Regions from separate parts of the Metabacillus sp. 113a genome, predicted to be linked through region 3. Evidence: riboswitches for the same ligand, from Rfam matches in the RefSeq annotation. Region 3 holds a riboswitch; each other region holds the start of a gene.

Region 1 (6,829 bases), on a different contig from region 3:
GGCAAGCACATCCAAGTTAACTTCCTTTATAATGCAGACAAGCTAAATGATGTCATCTACAGCACAACGCTGAGTGAACTGAAAAAAATGGATCCAAATGCTATCGATCAAAACGTCTTTACTCCAATGATGGAAAAGAAAGGCCTGGCTGCCGGAACGACAGACGACCTTTTCGTTCAATTTGAGTTTGTGGAGAACGACAAAGACCAAAATGAATTCCAGGGTGATGCGCTGGAGCTTAAATGGACGTTTGAAGCACAGCACGGTAAAGGTGAAGAACTGTAACAAGCAGGGATAGGAGGGCAGGATCTTCCTGTTCTCCTTTCTTCAATTATTCCCATAGAAGAACAGGGGCTGGAGACCATTCGGCGAAAGGTGAATCATCTGTTAAAATGCTCGTTCATTGCCTATTTTCTGATATTATTCCTCACTTACATAACCTCCCCAACAAGTGCTTACTTTACTGACGGGAATGAGCAGTCCATTCAAATCAAGATGGGTTCCTGGTGGGATAAAAGTGAATTAAGCTTTATGGACATTCCGGTAAATGATGCGTTAACGGTTTGCGGAGAGCCTGCTGAGATTAAGGCGCTTATCCAAAATAAGGGATTTACGATGCTTGATGGTACGTCCTACAGAATATATAAGAACGAAAAAATGATTGAGGATGGAAACCTTCCGGCAGTAAAAACGGGAGAAACGGCTCCTCTTTCAATCAAAGCGGGTGAGGCCGGCACATACAGATTCGAAGTGGATCAACGGCCGGGCTACGGAGGCAATGACAAAGAGACTGCCTCTATAAGCAGCCATCCAGTAGAAGTAAAAGGATGTTCTGTGACAGCGGAAGAAGGTACGGAGCCATTCGACGATGAGTCGGGATTGAAGCAGACGCATGAGCCAGCTTCTGCAGATTTATCCGCTGGACGAGAACCTGCTGCCCGTTCTGAATCTGAAGTAATCACGGATCACGAAGGAGAGATTGCAGATGAAAGCAGTGAAACGAATCGTTAGCCAGCTTATGTCCGCCTTTCTGTTTCTTTTGCTTACAGGCATGATTCTGTTAGTGGTTTCAACAAATGTTTCAGGAGGGGATCCTGAAATTTTCGGATATCAATTTAAAACCGTTTTGTCCGGTTCGATGGAGCCGGGAATTCAGACAGGATCGGTTATTGCGGTTCAGCCAGGCGGCGATATGACACGGTTTGAGCAGGGAGATGTGATTACATTTAAGATGGATGAACAGACTCTTGTTACCCACCGCGTGATCGAACGGAAAACGAGCGGAGAGCATGTGATGTATACAACGAAGGGGGACAATAACCAATCAGCGGATTCATCACCGGTGCTCTCAGAAAATGTTTCAGCCTCTTATACAGGTTTCACAGTTCCGTATATCGGCTATTTAATTGAATATGCTAAGTCTAAAGAAGGAAACGCACTCTTGTTCATTGTTCCCGGATTGCTGCTGATCGGGTACTCCATATTAACTATATGGAAAGCTGTGGCAAGGCTTGAGGAACCTAAGAATGCATAAGCTTCAGCATAACTAATATGCCTTTCAGAAGGAGCTGCTCCCATTGAAGGTTGCTTTCATTTATCTGGCTGTTGTCAATGCCGCAGATCTTTTCATCACTTTAGCCGGGCTGGAGCTGGGCTTTATCCAGGAAGCCAATCCTATCATGAGAGGGCTGTATGAATGGAGTCCGGCCGCTTTTATAGGGGTCAAGCTTCTGTTTTCCTTTCTCCTCTTTTTCATGGTCTTTCTCCTCCCAATTAAAACGACGACCCTCCTAAAGGGGGTTACGTACGGAGCGTGTATCCTCTATTCCTTTGTACTGGTCCTTCATTCTACTTGGATTCTTCATGTCACAGTTTAGGAGAGATGGAAATGTTTAAAAAAGTGTGCCCCCGCTGTGCCAAGTCTTCTTACAGCAGCTACAGCGGCGGGGAATGGATATGCCCTTCCTGTTCGAATGATCTTACCTTCCAGCGGGTTCTGAAAGTAAGCGGCCAGCGTAAAATCGCACCGGTTAAAGAAAAATACGCACAATCTGACTCAGATCAGCCTGTCATTTCTCTATATGCATAAAGAAGAACCTGGAAAAGAATCCGGGTTCTTTTTATTTAGTAGATTCATTCCATTTCAATGCCGAAAGAACCGGACCCATTGGTTCATGGGGTAAAAATTTCAGTGGAAAACATTGATTTCATGCTTTTCATTAAACCGGGGACTTCAAAAATCATACAAATGGATGAGGTGATTTATTGGTATAAAGAACCTTTTGCCGAATTTAGGCGACTGCTACACTTAAGGAGGAAAGAAGGAAGAATTTTATCCCAAATCATAAATAATTTGTCATAACAGATGAGATGAATTCCTCGCAGTAATATTTGTCGGAATATTTAAACAAAATAGGTGAAAATTAAAAGCTGCACCACCGGTTGAGCCTCTTTGCAAAGGCTGGTTTCATGTTTGGTCCAAAAGAATGGACGAAGGCGTGACAGGGCTTAGGTATAAGAGATCACATACACAGGAAACAGGAGGAATGTAAAATGGGGATCAAGACGAAATTAGGGTTAGGTATTGCTTCAGCAGCATTGGGACTATCGTTGGTCGGCGGGGGTACATATGCTTATTTCAATGACAGAGCAGAGGCAACGAGCTCATTTGCTGCCGGCACACTTGACTTAAATGCGGTTCCGACTGAAGTTGTGAATGTGAAGGACATGGCTCCGGGAGATTATGTAACCCGTACATTCAAGCTGCAAAACGATGGAACGGTCGACATTAAGAAGGTACTTTTGACTACAGATTATACAGTTGTGAACAAAGAAGGCGAAGAAGCTAACACGGAGGACCTAGGCAGCCATATTAAGGTAAACTTCCTTTATAATGCAGACAAGCTGAATGATGTCATTTACAGCACAACCTTGGAAGAATTAAAGGAAATGGATCCTAACGCTGTTTCCAGCAATGTTTTCACACCTCTTTTTGAAAAGAAAAAAGGACTGAAAGCAGGAACGACCGATGACTTGTTCGTCCAGTTTGAATTCGTTGATAATGATGAGGATCAAAATCAGTTCCAAGGCGATTCTCTTCAGCTTAAATGGACATTTGACGGCCGGCAGGGAAAAGGACAAGAGCTATAAGCGCTGAATGGATTCAGGACGATTTTACATAAGCGGGATGAGGCAGCCCCTCTCCCGTTCTGTTTTTGATTAGCGGACAGAGGAAGCACTTAACCTACATGGAAGGTGATACCGGTGGACAAAGAACACAAGAAAAAGAGGGGCGCTGTAAAAACGGCCGGATTCGTATGCGCCGCTTTTCTTGCAGCAGGCGTCTTTTCATCCCCTGTCCAGGCCTACTTCAGCAAGGACAGTCAGCAGACGATCGGAATTCAAATGGGATCATGGTGGGATGGCAGCAAGCTCCGCTATGAACAGACAGAGAATTTGGTATGCGAAACAAAGCAAGTGATTTTCTCCGTAAAAAATAACGGGTTTGCCATGACTGGCGGCACTGATTACCGCATCTACCTGAATGACGAAGTGATCGAGGAAGGTTCGTTGGAGGAAATCGGAGAAGACAGGTCCGCGCAAATTATGGTTAGCACAGAGGAGCCAGGCACCTATTACGCAAAAATTGCCCAGCGCCCTGGCTATGAGGGAGAAGAAGATAAAACGGTTTGGACGAGCAGCGGGAAAATAACGGCAGCTGCATGCGGGAATCCGGAAATTGAGGATGAACAAGAAGCAAAGCCTGAGACGAAAGATGAAAAGAAAGCAATGCGAGTAAATCCAGAGGCGCAGGATGAAAAGAAAGCAAAGCGAGTAAATCCTGAGCCGCAGGATGACCAGCGGGCAAAGTCTGAAGATCCTGAGACACAGGAGAAACAAGAAGAAATGGCTAAAACATTGCAGCCAAAGGGCGAAAAGGGTACAACCGAAAGTCCGGAACATGAAGATAACAGAGATATACTTCTAGAAGAACAGGCAGAGGATGAAGAAGAGGCCATTCGATGAAGCTTGCCGGCCGGGCATTTTCCATGCTGCTGTTTCTAATCATTGCCGGACTTGCGATAGCCGTTTTTTCATCGAAAGCATCGGGAGGGGAGCCTGAAGTTTTTGGATATCAGCTGAAAACTGTTCTTTCAGGATCGATGGAACCGGGAATTCAAACAGGGTCTGTCATCGCGGTGAAAACGGGCGGTGATATGAATCGCTTTGAAGTGGGGAATGTCATCACATACTGGATGAATGAAAAGGATCTGGCAACCCATAGAATTACCGGAAAAACAATGAGCGGCGGTCAAGCTGTGTACCGAACCAAAGGGGATCACAATCAATCTGAGGACTCAGACCCGGTTCTGGCGCAAAATGTAGTGGCTGAATACACGGGGTCGACCATTCCTTATGCAGGATACATCAGCAGCTATGTACGGTCAAAAGAGGGGAGAGCCCTCCTTGCGATCATACCGGGGATTCTTTTGATTATTTATTCGATATCAACCATTTGGCAGGCAATCCTGAAAATTGAAGAACTTCACCAGCAAAAATCAGACAGTACATAAAATAAACGGCCTGGACAAGTGTCCTGACCGTTTATTTTTTTGGCTGATTAATCCGCCATTTATTAAATTCCAGAAATTCACGAAACTGATCTTTTGTAACTCCTGATTGCATAGCTTCTTTAACAAGTGATGCCCAGTCCTGATCAAGCTGGCTCGCATATGCATCGTCCGTATTTCCGTTCAACAGGGTGTTTACAGAAATACCAAGCACAGCTGAAACCTTCTCCAAAAATTGTACCGATGGATTGGATTGGAGATTACGTTCGATCGAACTCAGATAAGATTTTGCAACGCCTGCTCGGTCTGCTAGTTCAGATAGTGATAGGTTTTTTTCTTTGCGGTATTTGCGAATGCGTTCTCCGATCATAACATCACCTTCCCTTAGTCATTATAGCATATAACGAAGGGTTTTCTTCGGTAAATCGAACAAAATCGACAAAATTTTTTCGACAAACTGTCAGCTGTTTCTTTCATCCTGATTCGTTTGAAGGAAGGTGCGGATGTCTTCTTTGCTTAGTCCCATTTCCAATGCTGCTTTGATTAAATCCTTCCATTCCAAGTCCAAATCCATTTCTTCTTTGACCATAACATTTTCCATCCCTTTTCCTCCTAAAATACGTATGTATTTCAGGCAATCCGGCGATCATCATTGCCTCCGGCAACCTTAGACCCGTGATTTTGCGTCGCTGCCTTTCAGCAGGTTTGCCTTTGTCTGACTGGTGAAAGCTATCATTCCGTCTGAGCTAATACTTTGGTCCATGGCTGGGAAGGTAACCTTTGTACTATGATTATAAATAGCAGGATGGAAAAAAGTTGCCGAAAGCTGTCGAAATTGAAAAATAATTTAATATTCTTGTTTTTTCAGCCGATATTATTAAAAAATTGTTTTTTCGTTCAGGTAAAAAATACCCCCGTTATTGACAGAAATATGTATTCTTGGTTCATATAAGTCTTTCAACGCACCTTTCTCCAGCTCGTACACTTCCGGCTTTTCCTCCATGTCCTCATAAAAATGGTGCAGGAGCATTAAATCAGCATTCCAGCGCTGCTTCGCTTCTTCTGCCCATGTATGGTCATCCTCTGAAATTCTTTGCTCTATATGTGTCCTGATCCTTTGCATCCCGCTTTTAGGCAGGATCAGAGGGGAGAGGGTGAAGCTGAAATCGGGGATGGTCGGTGTCAGAACGAGCTCGTTCAGCCGGTCCTGAAAACCCTCCACCATGGTTCCGCTGATTAAGTGCAGCCCGATGGAATAGACAACGTCCTTTTTCATGTCACATTGATAAGAGACTGTAATATTTATCCCAAGCCACGGATGAAGAGGCTGCTGGCCTTGGATTGCAGCCGATTTTTCATACATACGAGCGAAAGAGCCGAGCTTTTGTGCAGAACGAAAAATCTGATGCAGCCTTGGAGAGCCGAAGTGAATAAATTCAGGTTTTTCACTTTCCGTTTCAGCGTCCCGGTCTGTGAGCAAATGAAGTTTCATCGGGTTGGGCTCTCCGCCGGTTTTCTCCAGGTAATGCCAGTAAAAAGGGCGGTTCATCAGCTCTTTATCCATGTCCGGTGTCAGCTGAATGGCCAGAGACCCGGCACCATTACCGGAGACGTCACAATAATTCGCTTTGAAAAATCTCTCTAGCAATCCATAAATTTGCTGCTGGTTCATGCAGTTCCCTCCTTTTTAAATACCGCCGGATGCTTTTTGTTCCTCTGTTTCCTGCTTGCCGAAATCAAGGATTGAGGTCAGGTTTTCCATTTTGATTTTCATCTCGCCTTCCGTTGATGAGTGAAAGAGGATATCCTGAAGGTGTTCTTCAAAATTTGTGATTTCCAATTTAGCCAGAATTTCATCCAGCTGTCCTATAACCTTTTCAAACAAATCAATCTTTTCATACAGCAGCTTTAGAATATGCTCTTCCACGGTGTTTTTGGTAGACAGGTTGTATATATGAACATCCCGTTCCTGGCCGAGCCGGTGAATACGGCCGATCCGCTGTTCAAGTCTCATCGGGTTCCATGGCAGGTCATAATTAATGATCTGGTTGCAAAACTGCAGATTGATTCCTTCGCCGCCTGCTTCCGTTGCAATCAAAACTTGAATATTTCCTCTGAACAGGTCCTTCATCCAATCTTTTTTCCCCCGCTTAAACCCCCCTCTGAATGGAACAGAGGAAATGCCATGCTGCTTTAAAAACCATTGAAGGTACAATTGAGTTGCTCTGTACTCTGTAAAGATAATAACCTTATCATTG
Region 2 (6,829 bases), on a different contig from region 3:
CCGGGCTTCAGCGTCCGGTATACGGAGCCGTCGGGTTTGAGAATGGCAGCCTCTCCCATTGCGTATACTCTTCCGACGTATGCGGATACCTTGTGGGGCTCGTTATAAATATAGTAGTCGTTCCCTATATGGTAATAGTTTTTATACGTTCCATATACACGGTACGAAGAGTCGGCCTTTAGCTGTTTAACCGGCACCATGGTGGAGCCTTTTTTCCGATAGAGAAGAATGGTGTGCTCGGAATAGACTCTTGCGACCGGAAAGGAAGAGTTGGTGGATGAGACATTCGGAAGGGTGAGCTCTCCCGGTGTTAGGATATGATCCTTTGTTAAATCCTCCGGCCGGATTTTCCATAGGTTGGACCGGCTGTTGTAATAGAGATTTCCTTCGCTGTCGTTGGCTAGCTGGAATACATCACTTGTCCGGTAGCTTGTAATTTCCAGGCTCTCGATATCCACCTTGAACAGCATTCCCTGGAATGTTCCGTACAGGTTTTTGCCCGATGGGTCGAGGAGCAGGCTTTCGGTTTTGTACATGCCTTTGATCTGGTTTGGTGTGATTGGATATAAGCTTGGTTTTTCCTTTTCGGGGTCGTAGACAAGCAGTTTATTGTCGACGATTCCCCACAGCCTTCCGTCGGGTGTGATTGTTAAGGCTGAAATCTTTACGGCATAGCCGCCCGGAAGCTGAATGACTTTTTTTCTGTATTTGGGGCTGTTTGTGTCAACAGCATAAAGCTGTGCGCTTTTGTTGGACAGGTTTCCGCTGCCGTCATAGGCGCTGGTCGCAAAATACAGGATGTCTTTTTGTTCGCTGTAAACCATGGCGGACGCACTTTGATTGTAGGAGAGTTTTTCTTTATAAGAAATTTTTCGTTTGTTCACATCATAGACGAGGAACATTCCTGTTTTTTCTCCGCGTTTCGGAATGGTTCCGGCGTAAAGTCTTTCTTTTTCTTCGTCTCCTGCCAGCGCCTTTGGACGGTCCTGCCCGCTGTCTCCGAGATTGATGATTCTTTTAGGATTTTCTCCCGGTACCCAGTTTTTGGCGGTATCGTATTCATAGAGGATGGCGTTCGGATAGACTCCAAAATACATTTTCTTTCCAACGGACGCCATGTCCTCCACCTGGCCGACGCCTTTGTACATTTTTGTTTCTTTGGATTCAGGGTTGTACACTCCCAGCTTTCCGGAGATAAAGCCGGAGCTGTAGATGTTTCCGTTAACTCCCTGGCCGACGTTATAAATATCCACAGCCTGGGAAGGGAGATTGAGCATGGTGTCCTTGTATTTATCTTCTTTTAAATGATATTGATAAAACTTCCCTCCGTTTGCCGAGAGGCCGACAAGCTTAGGCTGACCGTCTATCGAAATGATATCCAGAGAAGCGGCTGTTGCAGGTAGATCTGAATTGACTTCCTTGCTTTTTCCGTCCTTTGGATTCAGCTCGTACAGCTTTTTCTTATAGCTGTAAAAAACTGTATCCCCGTCCCATGCTTGGGAGATCCCTCTGGAATCCGCAGGGATTTCATGCTCAACCTGATCATTTTTCGTGTTTATGACTAAAAGCATACTTTGGTTTTCCATCTTGGCATAGACTCTTCCGCGGGATAAATTCAGGTCGTACACGGATGCATCCTTTTGATACTTTTCCGGAAGGATGTTTGTCTTCTGGTTTGTGTCCAGATCCCATTTTATCAGGGCGGCAGGAGATCCTACCCCTACATAAAGAGTGTTTGTTTTTTCATCGTATTCGACACTTCTCGCGTACCGCCGGCCTTTCATTACCCCTCCGAGACTTTTAAAGCCTTCTTCTTCGCTGTAAGTAATAACAGATCCGCCATAGGAGGTTACCCCAAAAATCCGGTTGGACTTTTTATCGTACGTTAAATCCCAAATGGTGGTGTTGGAAGTGGTGGTTGCTTTTCCAAGATCCGTAATTTCTTTCGTTTCCGGATCGTAGCGGTACAGATGCTCATTCGGGGTGGATCCAACCCAGACACGGTGCTGGGGATCTATTTCAATGGACCAGGCCGCAGAAGCGCCCGGGAGTGTTTCAATATCCACGATTTTCTCTGTCTGAAGGTCAATCACTGCAAGCTTGGCAGGCTCACCCTGCAGCAGGGCGTAAAAACGAGGCTGGCCATATTGATCGAGTCCCGCCTTTCCGCGTATCACATTTACATACTTAACCTGAGGACCAAGGTTCTCAAAAGGTCCTCCTGTGGCCGATGCAGGAAAGGTCAGCAATGAAATGAGGAGCAAAAACGAAAAAAATAATCGAAGTAACTTCATGAAAATCCTCCATAACGATCAATATTGCATCATTGGATCTTTCAACTATGTTCTGCATTCAGCTGAAAAATTATGTCAAAATCGTGCAAGGTCCGGAGAAATATTCAGCTTGAAACAAGCAGCTGACCGTAAAAAAACACAAAAGCCCGTGAGATTCTACCTTCTGTTTTATCGCATGGTCCTGTTTCCTTAATGATATAACCCTTTGCTGTCTGTGTCACTGTTTACCCATAAAGAATAATTCAGCAAAGAAAAGTCGGCTTGCCGGAAAGAGCCCTCTGACTGGTCAAAAAGACTTTCCAGTATTTTCACATCTTCCTTCAGTCTTTTTATAGAGGTGTAGGCCTTTCGTTTTTGGCTGGAATGGAGGTGGAAGTGGATGTACTCCCTGATGATGGTTTCATCAATATGCTTTCCGCTGGTCAAATTTGTGTAGTTAATATAATACTGGCTGAACAATTCCAGCGCTTCCTCTGTCTTCGGGTTCCGTTTGATGTTTTTCTCTTTCATTAAACCCGTCAGTTCCCGCCTTAAAGTCTGATACCTTAATTGTTTGTTGTTTCGAATTCTCATGTTCGGTTCCCGATACAATGGCTGATCCTCCATCAAAGTTCATTTTGTTCTCGAATGTCTGGGATGATCTACATTGAGACGAAAGCCATCTTTTTCTGAAAGGCTTCGTTAAACACGGCAGGCGGATTCGCTCTTGCCAGGTTAGCGGCAGCGGGTGAAAACCAAATGTGTGTTTGAACATAGCCTTTCCGAATTGCAATTGGCAGCCTGACAATCCTGGCATGAATGCTTTAGACTCATGGCTTTGCGTCCTTATCTTTCAACAAGTTTGCCTTTTACGTCTGCTCCAGCTTCCCTGAACACGAGGACTATTATACTACAAATGATCCGGGAACCGTAAAAAAGGCTGGCAATTTAGCCAGCCTTTTCCTAAAATGCCATTATTGCTGTGAAGCGGCGTCCGTGATGCGTCCTTCTCCGCCTTCTTTAATCTCTGGATTCGTTTTTACGTACTCGCTGAATGTTTCCCAGTCTACGTAGCCAGGCTCGCTTACACGGCCTTCTCCGTATGCATTTTCAAATACAGTGTAGTTGTCTCCGCCTGCAGCTGTAAAGGTGTTGGTCGCTACTTTGTACATTTTTTCAGGGTCAAGAGCGGCATAAGCATCTCCGTCTCCTTTCACTTGAACGTCTGTGACACGTTCTCCGGCAGGTTTTGTGCTGTCATACGTGAACTTCATGCCGGCAACCTGAAGGAATGCACCGGATTGAGCTGGCGCCGTATCGACACTGTGCTCCAGAGCTTCTTTAATTTCTGAGCCCTTTAAGTCCATGATGGCCAAGGAGTTTCCGAAAGGCATAACGGTCAGGATTTCACCCATCGTAATGGTTCCCTGATCAATGGAAGCACGAATTCCGCCGCCATTTTGAAGAGCGATTACAGTATCAGGGTCGATTGTTTTCGCTTTCGCAAGCATACCGTCGGTGATCAGGTTTCCTAGGTTCGTTTCTTTTGTTCGGACATTATCACGTGCACCGTCAAGAGCAACAGGTGTCTCGGCTACCTCTTCGTTTTTCACTTCTTCGATTTGAGGCTTGTACTTATTAACAATTTCCATCGCTTCAGCATCATCTGCTTTCGCGCTTACATCAATCAATTGCCCTTCGTGTGAAATCACTTTTCCCATGTAGTCAAATTCCACATCAAGAGATCCAAGGAAGTCGCTGTACTGGTAAGCCTGAACGATTACAGTCGGTTCTTCTCCTGTTTTGTCAAAGACAGGTTCATCAAGACGTGTATGGGAGTGGCCGCCTACGATGACATCCAATCCTTCTACTTCCTTCGCAAGGGTTACATCGTTGTCGCCGCCGCCATCTTCATATCCAATGTGAGTAAGGGCAACAATTTTGTTGATTCCTTTTCCTTCAAGCTCTGCTACTGCTTTTTTCGCTTCTGCGATGTAGTCCTCGAATTTCACGCCTTCTCCCGGGCTGGAGATAGTCGCTGTCTCAGCAGTCGTCAAACCAATGATTCCCACTTCTTCGCCATTGACTTCTTTTACGATGGCGCTGTAGGATTTTCCGTTTTCAGGTGCTTCGGAAATCGTATCGCTGTGAAGGTTTTTCATGTTTGCATCATTTGAGAAATCTACGTTTGCACTGACAAATGGAAATTCAGCTTTTTCTACGAAACGGGCCAAAGGCTCTGTTCCAAGATCAAATTCATGGTTTCCGTACACCATCGCATCGTAGCCTGCAAGATTCATAAGCTCAAGGTCTGCTTGTCCCTTAAATTCGTTGAAATATAGAGTTCCAGAGAAAACATCGCCGGCATCAAGAAGAAGGGAGTTTTCTTTCGCCTCTCTCATTTCTTTAATAGCCGTAATTCTTTTTGGAGCTTTTTCAACATTTGCATGTGTATCGTTGGAATGAAGGATGGATAGATCGAAGCTTGCAAACGCAGCGTCAATCTCTTCTTTCAGGCGCTCGATTTCCTCCATGATGGCAGGATCAATGTTTTCTTCTACCTTGTCTGCATCCTTCTTCAGTTCTGCAGAGTTCGGGAATAGGGCTAAAAGTGCTTTTGTAATTTCCTGATCCTTTTCTTCCAGCTTCTCTGAAATTTCGATCATTTTAAGTGCAGCTTCTTTATCATTGTCAGAAATAGCCTGATCTGCTTTTAGATTGTATTTGAACTGAGTAAGGTCAAAGCCAACCAGCTGATAAGCTACCTTTGCAGGAAGGATGTATTCGGAACCCATCGCTTCGCGGACATTGGAGCGGTATACTTTTCCGACGAGCTTGCCGTAGTTTTCGGTTTGATCAATCAGGTCAAAATACGCGGACTGCATTTCTTTGCTTGGAGTTTCGCTGTATTGTGCGCGGAAATCATTGGTGGCCCGCTTAAGCTTTTCTCCGTATCTTACAGCATCGAAGTAATAGGCGGCGCGCATTTGACGCTCAACAGCCATTTCAAGGCGTTCTCTAAGAATGCGTTTGATCCGCGGGCTGGACACTTCATTAATAACGTCCCAGCCTTCTTCGATTGCATCCTTGGTCAAGTTGTATCTCGCTTCGAATTCAGGAGTGATTTCAGGTCCGTTCGGGGTAACATTGGTGTAGTATCTATGCAGGGAGCTTGCAAGAGTTTCGGCTTTATGTACGGTTTTTGACGCGAAAGTGCCTGTGGCAGCGGATGCCGGTGTGGCTGCTAAACCAGAAGAAAGTACGGCAGCTGCAATACCCGCAGTTAGTGCTTTGCTTTTGAACATTCAGATATTCCCCTCTCAAATTAAAAAATGGTAAAACGGATTTATTTAAGCGGTTTCGGTCCCAACTAAAATTCTATCGCAACATCAGAGCTGTTTCTATGAGAAAATTGTAAATTAATTGTTTAATTTGTAAACAGATTATTATATTTACAATAAATTAGGGACTTTCAGCAGGTCGCTGACAAGGGGATAAAGCGTCAAAAAAAGAGCTGTCCGAAAACGGATCAGCTCTTTTTCATGATTATTTTATTCCATAATAGCTTTTGTACACATTTAAAACCGGGACTTTATACGCGCGTCCATTAACGGTCACTCTTCTCAAGTCCCCATAATCTTTTAATCTCTTTCTTACCCATTCAACTCTTGCTCCGTTTTTCGGTCCGTGATAAAGAGGAAGAAGCTTGGCCGCGCCTCCTGCTGCATGCGGCGCAGCCTGGGAGGTGCCGCTGAGATTTTTATAGGAGCTCTTAAAAACGGTTGAGCGAATGTCCACTCCCGGAGCAAGAAGATCGAGGCTGCTTCCGAAGCTTGAAAAAGAAGCAATTCTGTTAGTTTGATCCACAGCACCGACAGAAATGGTATAGGGGGAGGACGCCGGATACTCGACTCGCTTCCCTTTATTTCCGCTTGCCGCAATGATGACAACGCCTTTATTGTAAGCACTTTTTAGAACCTGCTCGGTTATTTCATTCCTGCCGGATTCGTCGCTTAAGCTTACATTAATGATGTCCGCTCCGTTATTGGCGGCCCAGGCGATTCCGGCTGCCTGGTCAGAGGCGTAGCCCTCGTCATTTTCATCTAACACTTTCACAGCTAGCAGTTTAGCTTCAGGGACCATTCCTACCGAGCCGAATGTATTAAAATTCGCTCCGATAATGCCGGCAATATGTGTTCCATGCTGAAGCTTCCCGGTGTCAGGCGCCATCCCCCGCTTTTCGCCATTTATGAATGAAACCCTCGAGATGACCCTTCCCTTTAAATCCTCATGCTCGGCAATCCCGGAATCTACGATGGCAATTTTGCAGGCACAGGGCTTAGAGGCGAGACGGTGGCTTTGGGAGTTTTTCACTCCCCATGAAATCTGCTGCGAGTAGCGCGGGGCTTTAAAGGCAGCGGCTCCCGATGTTTTTAAGTCGTGCTGTGCAGAGATAATGACCGGGTTCTTTTTTAGCTTTCTGATGGATCCGCTTCCTGTTAAAACAGCATAATGGCGGCCATCCAGAGAAAAGGTTTTTGTGATTCTCCATGGCT
Region 3 (6,829 bases):
AAAACATCCAAATCATTTGACTGGAGCCGCCTCCTTCCGAAGTGCATTCTGAAGCCTTGCTTTTACAGACGCTTCAAAAGCCGGTTCAACACCGGGAAGCAAAACATAAAGAATATCCGTCTCTTCATCCCACCCCGCTGAATCAAGTTCCCTTAGCTGATTTTTAACTGTAAGATCAATCTCCCCTATGGATAAACCTGGCGTGTGTATTTCAAAAATTACGAAAGGCTGGCCGATTTTTTCAACTCTTTCCAGCTCCGCATTGAACTTTCTAAAAAAGGAGGCCAGCTTATAAATCCCCGTTCCCTCATAACGTTCGAGATGATTTTTTTCCTGTTCGTATTTGTAAGCAAAGCTAAGCCTGTTTCCTGCCCACTTCAAACACCAGTCAAGCCATTGAATGTGATGGGCTGTACATGACTCAAGCTTTACACCATTCAGTGCCATCACATACCTCATCTCTCCGACTACAAACACAGGGCCTGCAATCATTGGAGAATCATCGGCTTCATCAGCCGATTTGAAAAGAACGCGGGGAGAGTGATTCATCACCTTGCTGATCAGTCCAGGAACGTCTTCTCCCCTGTAATTCGATTTTAGGCTTCCCACCTTATTTGTGTTGATTTTTGAGCGGATGGAATGTCCCTGAGAAGAAATATAATACAAAACAAGCTGGCTGCTTCTGAATCTCAGCTGCACGATTCTGACCAGTTCATTAAAAATCGTATCAGAATCTGTGAAATTCAAAGCCGTAACCATATCATACATTTCCGAAAATGCATCCTCGGATTCTAAAAACCGTTTCCTGTACAGCCGATTTACTTCCAGTGCATCTTCAAGTGCCTCTTTCAACTGCCTTTTTTCTTCTGAAGCCTCCTGATAAAGGGTTGTTAAATCCGAATACCGTTCCTGCTGGGAATTACGTGACAGACCTGTAAAAAGGAGGAGGAAAAAATACAGGAGAAGCGTTAATATGCTTTCGAAGTTTGTAAAAAATAAATACAAATCTCCGCCCTGGTTAACTTCGTAAAACAACGTGGTGATCACTGCACCGGAAAAAGGAATAAAGCCGGGGTAGATGCCGTATCTGAGAGAAATCAGTACAATAGCAACAGGCCAGACAAACAAGCCAAGTGCAGGAAGATTTTCGCTAAAATAGAAAATGGCTGCTGCATTTAATCCTGTCAGGGAAAATGCTTCTATTACTTTTCGTATTGTTTTCGACTGATTATAGATCAAAAGAATCACTACTTTCGGCAAAAAATAGGTTGATCTTACAAAAACAGGCTGATATGATTAGGCCTAAGGTGATGGGCAAACTTGCTGAAAAGCAAGGACGCAAAGGCATGGGTCGTCAGATTTCCTATGGGAGATACCGATCGCCAGCCTGCGAAGCTGCCATCCCTCGTTAAAAAAACGGAGGGATTACAAATGAATAACGTAATCAAATTTTTTGTATTGATCTTTTTTGCCGTATCCATTACTGTCTCTTTATCGTCTCCAGTCACTGCAGCCTCTGCAATGTCACACGGAAGCAACGGGATTCTTGACGGCGTGAAATCCTATAAGATTTACTACGATGCTCCTACCCCTGCAATTATCAGAAAAATGAAAGCTTATGATCTGGTGATCATAGAACCCCTCTTGTACACCAAAACCCAAATCGATGAGATTAAAAAGGGCGATACGAAAGTATACGGCTACATCAACTCGATGGAAGCCGATAATTGGAATACAGCATTTATCCGGAAACTTCTCCCCCAGGATTACTACCGGAGCAATGGACAAAAACACTATATCAAGCAATGGGATTCCTATTTGATGAATATGGGTTCTTCCCATTTCAGGCAGCTGCTTCTGTCAGAAATCCATGCACAGGTATACAGCAAGAATATGGACGGTGTCTTTTTGGATACAGTCGGAAATATAGATGATTATTTTAGCAGTAAGCCCGCTGAGCTAAAAAAGCAGCGGACCGGTTTGCAGCAGCTCCTTAAAAGCGTTACATCTTCCTACCCAAGATTGGGGATCATCCAGAACTGGGGAATGGATACATTGAAAGCTGCCAGCGCTGATTATGTAGACGCCATTATGTGGGAGGACTTTTCTCACCGGGTCGTTTCCAAGGACCAATGGTCTAGGAATCAAATTCTTGATTTAAAAGAGCTGCAGCAGGAAACTGGGCTGGAGGTTCTGACCGTCTCATTTGAACAGCACTCAAAAAGTGATGCATTTTCTGCAGCTCAAGGATTTAAGCATTACAAAGCGGTAAAAGACTTTAACCGCTGGTAATTCGACAAAAACTAGTACTCTAATCATAAACTCAATAACTGCTTACATTATTTGTAGCACACGCCCAGATTGAAGACAATTTCCAAATAGGCTCACCAGTTTCACCCTGCTTAATCATCCTGGTTCCTGCTCAAAACGGACTGATGTACACCATTCATTTTACCTACTTCTAATGTCTTAGTCTATTAAGTTTTTTAGAAAACATGACAATAGACATAAAAATATCATGCGTACAGTAAACCGTTCTCATGTTCTCTCCCCTTTTTTCTATTCGGTTTGCCAATCTGCCTGAGTCATTCTGAACAAAACTTTCACAAAGAAAACCCCGGTGAACGAGGGTTTTCTTTTTGCTATTTTCTATCAGCAGGATCTTTCTTTCAGTTCAGGAACGTGCATATACACGCATCATTGCATGATTCTCCATCAGCTTGAAAGGGACTCTAAATCAAAAAGGACCCCACTTATAGGTAAAGAAGCCGTAATTCCGGATAGCAAAATTCCGTAAATAAGCAAACTAGGTGCAGGATTAGCAGACTTGCCCCGATACTCTTACAGCTCGTCCCTATTCTATTGAGACTATAAAAAAAGGATGGGACAAAAGGTTTCCGGCTAAAAAAAACCGAACTTTATTTGAAACTCTGGTATAGAGCTTCGTAAAAGTTCGGTTTTCTTATTTTCATGCTTTTTCCCAACAAATTATTCGGCTTTAAGGACAACACTTTTAGTTATATCCCAGCCTATTTTTCGGCCTATTTCTGCACCTGCTCAGCTTTAAGCGAATAATTGTGAAAGACTATCTTTTTTGAACTCTGAACAGGGAAGCAGGACAGGCTTTTCAAATTTTACAGCGGCAGCCGCTCGATTGTTATGATTGAACCGGTTTCTTCCACATGCCGGCAATTATGGCTGTAACAAGGGCTCCAATCAGGATGGCCGCTACGTACAGAAGGGGATTTCCTTCAACGATTGGAATAACAAATGCTCCCCCGTGCGGTGCCGGAAGCTTTATGCTGAACAGCATAGAAAGGGCACCTGCTGTCGCCGCTCCGATAACGGATGCCGGGATGACTCTTCCAGGATCTGCAGCTGCAAATGGAATCGCTCCTTCTGTAATAAAGGAAGCGCCCATGATATACGCTGTTTTTCCAGCTTCCCGTTCCTGCTTTGTAAATTTTTTTCTAAAAAAGGTCGTTGCCAGAGCCATACCTAGCGGAGGGACCATTCCTCCTGCCATTATTGCAGCATGGGGTGCGAAGTTTCCTGCATCGATCATGGCAATACCAAAGGTGTAGGCTGCTTTATTTAGCGGGCCTCCCATATCTATTGCCATCATTCCGCCGAGGATCAAACCCAGAAGAATTAAATTTCCGGTTCCCATCCCCATAAGCCAGCCATTCAGCGCATCATTCAATGCTTTTGCAGGGGGGATTACGACTGTCAGCATGATCAAGCCTGTTGAGAGAACACCAAACAGCGGATAGAGCAATACAGGCTTAATGCCTTCCAGTGAACCAGGCAGCCCGCTGAATGCTTTTTTAATCAGCACTACGAGATACCCTGCAAGGAAACCGGCGATCAATCCTCCAAGAAACCCTGCTCCCCCAGTGGAAGCAAGAAGCCCGCCGACTGCACCGGGAGCAAATCCGGGACGGTCTGCAATACTCATCGCGATAAATCCTGCCAGAATCGGAATCATAAGCGCAAAGGCATTATCTCCTCCGATGGTTTTTAATAGATAGGCAATTTGATTATAGCTTGGATCATCCGGATTCGCGGAATTAATCCCAAACATGAACGATATGGCAATCAGAATGCCTCCGCCCACAACAAACGGCAGCATATTGGATACACCGTTCATTAAATGCTTGTAGAAGCCGGTTCTCTGTCCTTTTTCTTTTTGTCCATCCGGCGAAGCGCTTTTCCCGCTTTTGTAAATTGAGGCATCCTGCTTCAGAGCCTGTTCAATCAGTTCCTGCGGCTTTCTGATCGCCTGTGCAACCGGTACCTCTATGACGTGCTTGCCGCCGAATCTTTCCATTTCCACTTGCTTATCAGCAGCTACGATGATGGCGGAAGCCCTTTCAATATCATCCTGAGTCAGGAGATTTTTCACACCGCTTGAGCCGTTCGTTTCTACTTTAATTTGAACGCCCATCTCCTTAGCCTTTGCTTTTAATGAGTCAGCTGCCATATACGTATGGGCAATCCCTGTCGGACAGGCCGTAACAGCAAGGACCAGCTGCTCTTCGGATGATAGGGAAGCTTCATCCCCTTCATTATCATCCATTTCGCTGTCTTCCTTTGAATTGATGGCCTCCAGAACTTCCTCCTCCGTCTTTGCCTCTTCTAATTTCTTTCTAAAATCCGGATCCATTAAAAAACTTGAAAGGGAAGAGAGTGTTTCTAAATGGGTATTGTCCGCACCTTCCCCTGCTGCAATCATAAAGAACAAACGGCTAGGCTCACCGTCAAGCGAGTCATAATCAATGCCTGCTGCAGAACGTCCGAATGCGATAGCCGGACTTTTGACCGCTTTTGTTTTTGCATGCGGAATTGCTATGCCTTCTCCGATTCCGGTTGTACTTTGAGCCTCCCGTGCCAGAATGGCTTCTTTGTACCCGGCACGGTCATGTAATTTTCCGGCACGGTCCAGCTGATTGACTAATTCGTCAATAACCAGTTCTTTTGAATTCGATGAAAGATTTAATAGAATGGTATCTTTCGTCAGCAAATCTGTAATTCTCATGTTCCTTCCCCCTTATCCGATTTTCTCTATTTTTATTTGCGTCAGCAGCTTCCCGGCTTCTTCTTTTGTACAAAGGTCATCCGAGAATGCTGTTGCACTGCCTGCAGCGGTACCAGTCCGGAAGGCTTCTTCATAATCCTCTCCCTTTGTATAGGAGGCCAGAAAACCAGCCACAACGGAATCGCCTGCTCCAACTGAGTTTTTCAATGTACCGGCTGGTACGGAAGCCTTTAAGACGAGATTTTCATTAATGAAGACGGCTCCTTCGCCTGCCATTGAAACAATGACATTCCGAACGCCCTGAGCGATCAGTTTTTTCCCAAAGTAAGCTGCTTCGTTCACACTCGTTACGTTCGTTCGGAATAAGTCTCCCAGCTCATGATGGTTCGGCTTGATCAGCAGCGGTTCATATTGGAACGTTTCTTCAAGAGCGGGACCGGTTGTGTCGATAACGGTTTGAGCTCCTCTTGCCCTGCTTATTTCTGCAAGTGTTTTATAAAACGTCAATGGCATAGAGGACGGAATACTTCCGGCTAAAACGAGCAAGTCTCCTTCTTGCAGCTGTTCCATTTTTGTGATCAGGCTCTCTTGCTGCTCCATTTCAATGGAAGGGCCCGCTGCGTTTATTTCTGTCTCTGTATCCGTTTTCAATTTCACGTTGATCCTTGCAGGCTCATAAACTTCTGTAAATTGTGATGAAATAGCTTCTGATTCAAGAAAGTTTTTAATAAAGTCTCCTGTAAACCCTCCGGCAAATCCAAGCACTACACTTTCTGTTCCCAGCCGTTTTAACACTCTTGAAACATTAATGCCTTTCCCGCCCGGAAAAAGCTGTGTCCCTTTCGTGCGGTTCAATTGACCGAGCTTAAAATTGTCAGCATGCATAATGTAATCAATAGAAGGGTTTAATGTGCAAGTATAAATCATGATCTTTCCACAACCTTTATCTCCGTTTTTTCTCTGTATTCTGCCAGCACATCTTCTTCTACGCTGGCTGTAAGAATTACAGCTTCATGTAAATCTGCTATTTTTGAAAATGCAGCTTCGTCAAACTTGCTGCTGTCCGCCAGCATATAGGCTATTTGCGAAAAGCGAATTGCGCTTGTTTTCACAGCCGCTTCTTCAGGATCGGGAGTTGTATAGCCTGAATCCAGATGGATTCCATTGACTCCCATAAAGCACTTATCGAAACGGTACTCACTTAAAGTTGCTATGGTCCGTGCACCGATCAGCGCTCTTGTCGTCTGCTTCACATACCCGCCTGTTAAGTACGTAGGAATTTGGTACTTCGCCAGCTCTTCTATATGAGTTAGTCCATTTGTAACGGCCATGATATCTTTTCCTTCAAGAAAGCGGATCATATGGAAGATGGTCGTTCCGGCATCTAAAAAAACCCGGTCTCCGTCTTTTACAAAGCTTGCCGCAAATTCACCAATTCGCTGTTTTTCTTCCAGATGAATGATGGATTTCTGGGCGATATTCGGCTCTGTTCCCTTTTGATGAAGCTGCTCTGCTCCGCCATGGACTCTCTTAAGTTTCTTTTCTTTGTGAAGCTGGCTTAAGTCTCTCCTTATCGTTGACTCGGATGAACACGTTGCATCTACAAGTTCCTGGATATTGACTACTTCTTTTTTATCAATTAAATCAAGAATAATACTGTGTCTTTCAGGGGTAAGCATTTACGCACCTCCAGCCTGATAGTGCCTTATGACTATAGTGTAACGAAAGCCCTTACAAAAATCAACCAAAAACAATCATTTTCATTCATAATCATGCTGAATTTAATAAATC

What was found. Region 3 has a riboswitch for cyclic di-GMP ahead of ACQCVE_RS07370 (putative glycoside hydrolase). Riboswitches for the same ligand answer to the same signal wherever they lie in the genome.
Region 1: another riboswitch for cyclic di-GMP. It lies ahead of ACQCVE_RS00570 (anti-repressor SinI family protein); the one in region 3 lies ahead of ACQCVE_RS07370 (putative glycoside hydrolase).
Region 2: another riboswitch for cyclic di-GMP. It lies ahead of ACQCVE_RS06290 (swarming motility protein SwrAA); the one in region 3 lies ahead of ACQCVE_RS07370 (putative glycoside hydrolase).

The regions. Positions count from the first base shown of each region.
Region 1 covers NZ_JBNILJ010000001.1:95,877-102,705, forward strand. The annotation lists gene ACQCVE_RS00525 (TasA family protein) at 1-285, shown strand, start outside; gene tapA (amyloid fiber anchoring/assembly protein TapA) at 376-1,011, shown strand; gene sipW (signal peptidase I SipW) at 986-1,534, shown strand; gene ACQCVE_RS00540 (DUF5658 family protein) at 1,578-1,877, shown strand; gene ACQCVE_RS00545 (hypothetical protein) at 1,889-2,089, shown strand; gene ACQCVE_RS00550 (TasA family protein) at 2,554-3,150, shown strand; gene ACQCVE_RS00555 (hypothetical protein) at 3,265-4,026, shown strand; gene sipW (signal peptidase I SipW) at 4,023-4,574, shown strand; gene ACQCVE_RS00565 (helix-turn-helix domain-containing protein) at 4,606-4,941, opposite strand; gene ACQCVE_RS00570 (anti-repressor SinI family protein) at 5,032-5,172, opposite strand; cyclic di-GMP riboswitch class I at 5,202-5,291, opposite strand; gene ACQCVE_RS00575 (YqhG family protein) at 5,449-6,243, opposite strand; gene ACQCVE_RS00580 (DEAD/DEAH box helicase) at 6,259-6,829, opposite strand, start outside.
Region 2 covers NZ_JBNILJ010000002.1:407,384-414,212, reverse strand. The annotation lists gene ACQCVE_RS06295 (hypothetical protein) at 1-2,294, opposite strand, end outside; gene ACQCVE_RS06290 (swarming motility protein SwrAA) at 2,484-2,885, opposite strand; cyclic di-GMP riboswitch class I at 3,066-3,150, opposite strand; gene ACQCVE_RS06285 (5'-nucleotidase C-terminal domain-containing protein) at 3,248-5,578, opposite strand; gene ACQCVE_RS06280 (S8 family serine peptidase) at 5,820-6,829, opposite strand, start outside.
Region 3 covers NZ_JBNILJ010000003.1:234,479-241,307, forward strand. The annotation lists gene ACQCVE_RS07360 (hypothetical protein) at 1-16, opposite strand, end outside; gene ACQCVE_RS07365 (hypothetical protein) at 13-1,260, opposite strand; cyclic di-GMP riboswitch class I at 1,304-1,395, shown strand; gene ACQCVE_RS07370 (putative glycoside hydrolase) at 1,432-2,292, shown strand; gene ACQCVE_RS07375 (PTS fructose transporter subunit IIABC) at 3,158-5,038, opposite strand; gene pfkB (1-phosphofructokinase) at 5,051-5,965, opposite strand; gene ACQCVE_RS07385 (DeoR/GlpR family DNA-binding transcription regulator) at 5,962-6,717, opposite strand.